DNA from 2 places in the Flavobacterium sp. Sr18 genome. Region 1 is predicted to be linked to the other one. Evidence: riboswitches for the same ligand, from Rfam matches in the RefSeq annotation. Region 1 holds a riboswitch; the other holds the start of a gene.
What was found. A riboswitch is a leader RNA that binds a small molecule or an ion and turns the genes downstream of it on or off. The one in region 1 is predicted to bind S-adenosylmethionine.
Positions count from the first base shown of each region.

Region 2: another riboswitch for S-adenosylmethionine. It lies ahead of G7A72_RS02120 (Na+/H+ antiporter NhaC family protein); the one in region 1 lies ahead of G7A72_RS11085 (alpha/beta fold hydrolase).

Region 1 covers NZ_CP049329.1:2,512,947-2,517,167, forward strand. Annotated here, with positions in the region: gene metK (methionine adenosyltransferase) at 1-530, opposite strand, end outside; gene G7A72_RS11080 (hypothetical protein) at 1,281-1,490, shown strand; SAM riboswitch class I at 1,723-1,830, shown strand; gene G7A72_RS11085 (alpha/beta fold hydrolase) at 1,909-2,871, shown strand; gene thrA (bifunctional aspartate kinase/homoserine dehydrogenase I) at 2,890-4,221, shown strand, end outside.
Region 2 covers NZ_CP049329.1:457,477-461,697, reverse strand. Annotated here, with positions in the region: gene G7A72_RS02140 (UDP-3-O-(3-hydroxymyristoyl)glucosamine N-acyltransferase) at 1-75, shown strand, start outside; gene G7A72_RS02135 (hypothetical protein) at 77-439, shown strand; gene sucD (succinate--CoA ligase subunit alpha) at 534-1,406, shown strand; gene G7A72_RS02125 (hypothetical protein) at 1,624-2,046, shown strand; SAM-I-IV-variant riboswitch at 2,170-2,266, shown strand; gene G7A72_RS02120 (Na+/H+ antiporter NhaC family protein) at 2,321-3,643, shown strand; gene fabG (3-oxoacyl-[acyl-carrier-protein] reductase) at 3,826-4,221, shown strand, end outside.

The DNA of each region.
Region 1 (4,221 bases):
TTGTCATCGCTGTATTCTAAAGTCACTTGTGATTTAGCATCAGGACGCAAATACGTAATTTCGTTATTTTCACGTCTTAAAATAGCTAATTCTTGCAATAATTTATGAGATAGATCAAGTGCCAATGGCATATAATTTTCTGTTTCATTAGTAGCATAACCAAACATCATTCCTTGGTCACCAGCGCCTTGCTCTTCAGGATTTTTTCTGTCAACACCCTGATTAATGTCAGCAGATTGTTCGTGAATAGCAGAAAGGATTCCACAAGAATTGGCTTCAAACATGTATTCGCTTTTTGTGTAACCAATTTTTCTGATTACGTCACGAGCGATTTGTTGTACATCTAAATAAGTATTTGATTTTACTTCTCCAGCCAAAATTACCTGGCCAGTAGTTACTAAAGTTTCGCAAGCTACTTTTGAATCAGCATCAAATGCCAAAAAATTATCAATTAATGCGTCTGAAATTTGATCTGCAATTTTGTCTGGGTGTCCTTCGCTTACAGATTCTGACGTAAATAAATAGGCCATAATAGTTATTATTTTTAAATTAAGCGAGAAAAAATAATTGCTGAAAAGGACTAAAGTAGGGTTCCTGCTTTAGCATTTTTTCTACTGAAAAATTTTCAGCATCCATAATGAATTTGTTTCATTATGAAGAGGTTGCAATCAGTTCAAATTTTTCCTCTTGTATTCGTGTGCAAATGTATGAAACCATTTTGAATTGCAAATTAATCTTAACTTTTTTTTGCGGATAATTCTTTTTTCAGGTTCTCTTGCTTGCCAAAATTAATAGTGGTAGGATTTCGATAAATATTTTTGAAAATTATTTGGATTTTTAAAAAATAATTTGCAAATTTGAATATATAAAAAAGTAAAAGATGAAATTTAATATTTGTAATATGTTTAAAGTCGCGCAGGATAATTCCTGAGGGTCGCTTATTGCATAATTTTAAATTAAATTATATAGCAAAAGCTTCCCAGATAACGGGAAGCTTTTTTTTTGAATACAACGGAGATAATAGCACAGAAATAAAAAATATAAATGAATAACATAAAATTCCAGTTTACAAATAATTCAACTGTCAATACGATGATTGCTGCAAATGCCATTATGTGTATTTGCGTCTGTTGATTCCAAAAGTATAAGTTTACAAACAACTTAAAACCCTTTTGGATATACATCTAAAAGGGTTTTTTATTTTAAGAATATATTTTAATTTTAAAAAACATAATGCGAATAAAACCAACAACGAATTAAAAACCTAACATCTAAAAATTATGAGCACAACTAAGTATTTTCCAAAAACATTCCAATTATTAGAGAGGATTAATAACAGGAATAAAAAACAAGAGGAGAACAATCCAAAAAATGAATTGATTCATCCTAGATTTGAAATTTCCAAAAATGATGCTTTGGCACAAAAAATAGTGCCTAATTCATTACTTTTTCTAATGTATTCACAAGAGAATGAAGCGCTTTTTATTTAAGAAATCCGAATTCATTTTCGGTTTTGAGATTTTCAAAAAAGTATTTAAAATTGTTGTTTTGACGAGGTGAGAACTGTAATTAGTTTGTAATGCTTCGTCAAAATAACATTTGTATGTTTATTGTTTTCAGGTTTTTATTTGAACCATACAAAGAAATCGATTGCGTATAAAAATTTGGTTGTTAAAAAAATTAGTGCTTAATTTGCAATCATAAGTTCACAAACGTATTGAAATGTTATAAAGAAAGGCAGAGGGATTAGACCCGATGAAGCCTTAGCAACCCTTCGATTTATCGAAGAAGGTGCTGCATTCTACCACGCTCATCGTGGAAAGATAACACTAAGAAATTGTCTAGATAACTCCTAGCTTTCTTTCTAATATTTCCAAACACAAGTCAAAAATCATAAAAGATTTGCAATTGGAAAATAAACCAACATCTATTACATTACAAAATTTCACCACCGAAAGTGGCGCTTTTTATGCTTCCTTAAACTTAAGTTTTCAAGTTTTTGGACCTGAATTGCATACTGCTCCAATCGTTTTGGTCAATCATGCTTTAACCGGAAATTCACATGTTGTGGGCGAAAATGGTTGGTGGAATGATTTGATTGGCGCTAATAAAACTATAGATACCACAAAATATACGATACTTGCTTTTAATGTTCCCGGAAATGGATTTGATGGTTTTATCATTGAAAATTATTCGGACTTTAACACCAGAGATATTGCTAGAATTTTTATTGAAGGAATTCAGCTTTTGGAAATTAAAAAACTATACGCCATTATTGGCGGTTCTGTGGGCGGAGGAATTGCTTGGGAAATGGTCGCATTAGAACCAAAAATCACACAACATTTAATTCCTATTGCAACCGATTGGAAATCGACAGACTGGTTAATTGCAAACTGTTTTTTGCAGGAACAAATTTTGAAAAATTCTTCGAAACCTATTGAAGATGCACGAACTCATGCTATGCTTTGCTATCGAACACCAGAGTCTTTTGCTGCAAAATTTCAGCGAACCACCAATGAAGAATTAGCCATTTTTAATGTGGAAAGTTGGTTGCTGCATCATGGCGAAAAATTACAGAAACGTTTTCAAATCTCATCTTATAAAATGATGAATCAACTGTTGAAGACGATAGATATTACCAGAAATAGTGATTCATTCGAAGAAATAACGTCAAAAATTGAAGCTGAGATTCATATTATTGGAATCAATTCAGACTTGTTTTTTACTGCAAATGAAAATAAAGCTACTTACGAGGAATTAAAAAAATATAAAAACAAGGTCAGTTATCAAGAAATTATTTCCATTCACGGACACGACGCTTTTTTGATAGAATACAAACAATTACACAATTTGCTTCAGGATATATTCTAAGCCAAAAAACACAACACAATGAAAATATTAAAATTTGGAGGTAAATCTTTATCGAATGGTGACGGAATAAATAAAGTGGTTGCTATTATTACTGATAAAGTAAATCAAGGAGAGGAAATTGCAATTGTGGTTTCAGCAAGAGGAAATGCCACAGATGAACTAGAAGAAATTTTAAAGGTTGCGGCTACTAATAAGGATTATAAACTGCTGTTTGAGGATTTTAAAAAATACCAACAAGATGAATATGAGAACGTGGATTTGTCTGAGGAATTCAATGTTCTGGAGAAATTATTTGAAGGCGTAAGTTTAATTGGGGATTACAGTAACAAAATTAAAGACCAGGTTTTATCTAAAGGAGAATTACTTTCTGCAAAATTATTGACGGCAATCTTAATTGAAAACGGAATAAATGCTCGCTTTGCAGATACCAGAGAATTGATTAAAACCGATTCAAAATTTGGTGATGCGCAACCTTTAGAACAAATTTCGAAGAAAAACGTAATCAATTATTTTAAGAAGAATAACGGAACAACCGTGAATATTATTACAGGTTTCATCGGTTCTAATAATAATAATGACACGACCACTTTAGGAAGAAACGGCAGTAATTATACCGCTTCGTTGATAGCGAATTACTTAAATGCGGACGAATTACAGAATTACACACACGTAGACGGAATTTATACCGCTAATCCGGACTTAGTGCTTGATGCAAAAAAAATCGATCATTTGTCGTTTAACGAAGCCAATGAAATAGCCAATTTTGGTGCAACGATTCTTCATGCCAAAACGATTATCCCTTTATTGGAAAAAAACATTCCTCTTCGTATTTTGAATACTTTCAACCATGAAAATAAAGGAACATTAATTACTTCTAATTCTAATAAAGAAGGCATTAAAACACTTTCGGTACTTGAAAATGTGTCTTTAGTGAATCTGGAAGGAAGAGGATTATTAGGAAAAACTGGCGTTGATGCCCGTATTTTCAGAGTGATGGGTGACAATGATATTAGTGTGAGTATTATTTCTCAAGGTTCTTCAGAACGAGGAATTGGTTTAGTGGTAGCTGCTGATAAAGCGACTAAAGCCATGATTGAACTAGAGAAAGAATTCGAAAATGATTTCTATTCTAAAGATGTGAATAAAATCACGGTGACCGATGATGTTTCGGTAATTTCTATCATTGGACAGGATTTGAGTACGTTTCACAAGCCTTATACGGCGTTGATAAAAAATAAAATTGTCCCGATTCTTTTCAATAATACGGTTACAGGTAAAAACGTGAGTTTGGTGGTGAAAAAATCGCAACTGAACAAAGCCTTAAATGTGATTCACGGTGAGATTTTTGGA
Region 2 (4,221 bases), 1.7 Mb from region 1:
GAAGAATCAAGAGAAAAATTGAAACAACTGGCTAATATCAAGAAGATACCAGAAATTCTTAATAAACTAAAGTAATATGTCTGCTAAAGAAATCGTTCAGCAATTTTACAAATCAGATGCTCTCATCGATAGCGAGGTCATAAAAGATTTTTTGCATCCTGAAGTTATCGTTGAATGGAACAGTAGCAAAGGATTAGTTCAATTGAATTATGATTCTTTGGTAAGTTTATCCAATGATTTGAGTAAGGCATATGTACGTTCTAAAGTTCGTATTAGTCATATTATTTCTGAAAATGATTTAATTTCAGTTCGGTATTCTCATTTTGTGAAAACGATTGAGAATCCAAGAGAAGAGATGTTATTGGCACATTTTATTGTTATTTGGCAAATAAAAGACAATAAATTATTTCGAGGGTATCAAATGAGTCAATTATCATAATTTAGTGTCAAAAAACTGAATGCCGAAGATTGATTAGTGCTTACTATTTTATACTTTTGCATAACCATTTTAAAAACTACATAAAAAATATATCATGAGTGTTTTAGTTAATAAAGATTCCAAAATAATTGTTCAAGGTTTTACAGGAAGCGAAGGAACTTTCCATGCTTCTCAAATGATTGAGTACGGTACTAACGTTGTTGGTGGTGTAACTCCAGGAAAAGGGGGAACAACTCATTTAGACAGACCAGTTTTCAATACTGTAAAAGACGCTGTAGAACAAGCGGGTGCTGATACAACTATCATTTTTGTACCGCCGGCTTTTGCTGCAGATGCAATTATGGAAGCTGCAGATGCTGGTATAAAAGTGATTATTGCAATTACTGAAGGAATTCCTGTTGCTGACATGATAAAAGCAAATAGTTACGTTAAAGAAAGAAACGCAAGATTAATCGGTCCGAACTGTCCTGGAATTATTACTCCGGGTGAAGCTAAAGTTGGTATTATGCCAGGTTTTGTTTTTAAGAAAGGAACCGTTGGTATTGTTTCTAAATCTGGAACATTAACGTATGAAGCTGCTGACCAAGTTGTAAAACAAGGATTAGGAATCACTACTGCAATTGGTATTGGTGGAGATCCAATCATTGGAACTACTACAAAAGAAGCGGTTGAATTATTGATGAATGACCCAGAAACAGAATGTATCGTAATGATCGGTGAAATTGGTGGACAATTAGAAGCGGATGCTGCTCATTGGATTAAAGCTGATGGTAACCGTAAACCAGTTGTGGGTTTCATCGCAGGAGTTACGGCTCCTCCAGGACGTACAATGGGACATGCTGGTGCAATCGTTGGTGGATCTGATGATACTGCTGAAGCTAAAAAACAAATCATGAGAGAATGTGGAATTCACGTAGTAGATTCTCCAGCTGAAATTGGTAAAAAAGTAAAAGAAGTTTTAGGTTAATCTAAACTCCAATTAAATATTTTTAAAAGCCTCACAATTTGTGGGGCTTTTTTATTATTAATTGAATTAAAGAAATATCTTTGCACTTTATTAAATATTTCTGTTTTTGCAGATTCAATTGTAATAAGAACAAACATAAACGAATGGTTTCTAATGGACCTCACGATTTTGTGGGGTATTTTTTTGTCGAAACCAGTTCAAATAAAAATAAAATAATATGTACAAAGAGTTAAAAAATTTCAAGGTTACCAATCAGTTTTCATTTACTACAGAAGATAGTTTAGCAGAAGTTTGCAACGCATCAGAAGGTTCTGGAGTATTTTTAGTGTATTCAGTAGGTGATGAAAAAGAACTAATTATGGTTGGTTCTACTGGAACTGTTCAAAATAATGGAACTTTGAAAATTAAAAATGGTGGTTTGAACGATAAAATCGTTGAAGGACACCAATTTGCAAAAACAGGAAGAAAATATTCTTGGCCAGCACAAATGAAAATTGAAAATATCAGCACGCTAGAAGTAGTTTGGTATGAAACATTCAATGATGAAACTAAAGTGATTCCAACATTCGTAGAAGGACAAGTTTTACAAAACTTTCTTGATGAAAATGGAAGATTACCAAAATGGAATGTAGCTTTCTAAAAGTTAACAACTGTTTTTCAGTATTTTATATTTAAGCGCTACATTTTTATGTGGCGCTTTTTTTGTTTTATTATTTTTTTGAATGAAATTCAAAATATTTCATAAATAATTAATTACTTTTGCACCCGTTATCACGAATCCTTCAATAGGATAGCAACCTGCAACAACAAGCAAGGTGCTAAAACGATAAGCCAAATCCTTTGGAAAAAATGTTGTTTACATTCCCATATTTAGCTTTGTTTTTCGTCATAATTTTTAATTTAAAATTATTTTTATGACTTTATTTTCTAAAGAAAAAGGAAATGCCTTTGCCTTGATTCCTTTATTTGTTTTTATTTTTACTTTTTTAGGAGCGGGAATTATTTTGAATGATTTTTATGCTTTCCCATCTCCAGTAGCTGTTTTAGTTGGTATAATCGCCGCTTTTTTATTATTCAAATCCTCAACTGAGGATAAAGTTGAAACGTTAATCGCAGGTTGTGGCGAAAGTAAAATCATGACCATGTGTTTAATTTACTTGCTAGCGGGAGCGTTCGCAGTGGTAAGTAAAGCAATGGGCGGAGTTGACGCTGTGGTGAATCTTGGAATAAATACTATCGACGTTGCTTACTTTCCGTTAGGTATTTTCTTGATTGCTTCTTTTTTATCAACTGCTACAGGAACTTCAGTAGGTGCAATTGTAGCGATTGGTCCAATCGCTGTCGCATTAGCTGATAAAAGTGGCGCTTCATTACCGCTTATATCTGGCGCTTTATTAGGTGGTTCTATGCTTGGTGACAATCTTTCCATGATTTCTGATACTACTATTGCAGCAACGCAATCCTTAGGATGTGATCTAAAAGACAAGTTCAAAATCAACTTGTTTATTGCTTTTCCAGCTGCAGTTTTTACTATTCTGGTTTTCTTTTATCTTGGTTTGAACTCGGATATTGTGACTGTTGCCATTGCAAAAAGTGATTTTTCTTGGATTGCAATCGTACCTTATATTTTAGTAATCGTATTGGCTGTTGTGGGTGTTAATGTATTTTCAACATTGCTTATTGGTACTTTATTAGCAGGTATTATAGGATATTTTGGTGGTTCATTTACGCTGATGGAATTTACGCAAAAGATATATGAAGGTTTTACCAGTATGACCGATATTTTCTTATTGTCAATGCTAACGGGTGGTTTAGCTGCTATGGTAGATAAAGCGGGTGGAATAACGTATTTATTAGTTCAAATTAAAAAAAGAATTAAAAGTAAAAAATCAGCTCAAGCGGGAATTGGCGCTATAGTAGGTTTTGCTAATTTAGCTATAGCGAATAATACGGTTTCTATTGTAATTACAGGGCCAATTGCTAAAGAAATTAATGATGAGTACGAATTAAATCCTAAAAAAACGGCTGCAATTCTGGATATTTTCTCGTGTATAATTCAAGGGATTTTACCTTATGGCGCTCAAGTATTGCTTATATTGAGCTACGCTAACGGGAAATTAGATTTCTTTGACTTAATTAGTAATGCATGGTATCATCTATTTCTACTAGTTTTTACATTAGTGGCTATTTACAGTTCGTTTTGGGACAAATGGACAAAGCGATTCTTTAAAATTTAAGAGTTGAATTTTGACTGTTATTGCTTTTGAATTTTTTTTAAAAAGGGAATTATTATATATTTGACGGGTGTAAGATAGCCCTGATAGCAGTGAAAATCCTTTTATGTAAGCGATAGCGGTCATAAAAGATTGAAGCGGATAGCAGGAATAGCTCCAAATAAAATTTAAACTAATTTTTGAATATGAAATTACTAGAAGGAAAAGTTGCCATAATTACTGGTGCGAGTAGAGGAATTGGAAAAGGAATTGCTGAAGTTTTTGCAAAACATGGTGCAAATGTAGCCTTTACATATAGTTCATCAGTAGAATCTGCTTTGGCTCTTGAAAATGAATTGAATGCTCTTGGAATTAAAGCCAAAGGATATCAATCGAATGCAGCCGATTTTAATGAAGCGCAAACTCTTGTAGACGCGGTTATAGCTGAATTTGGAACGGTTGATATTCTTATAAACAATGCCGGAATTACCAAAGACAATCTTTTGATGCGTATGTCTGAAGGCGATTTTGATCAAGTAATTGATGTTAACTTGAAATCGGTTTTTAATATGACTAAAGCCATCCAACGTACTTTCTTGAAA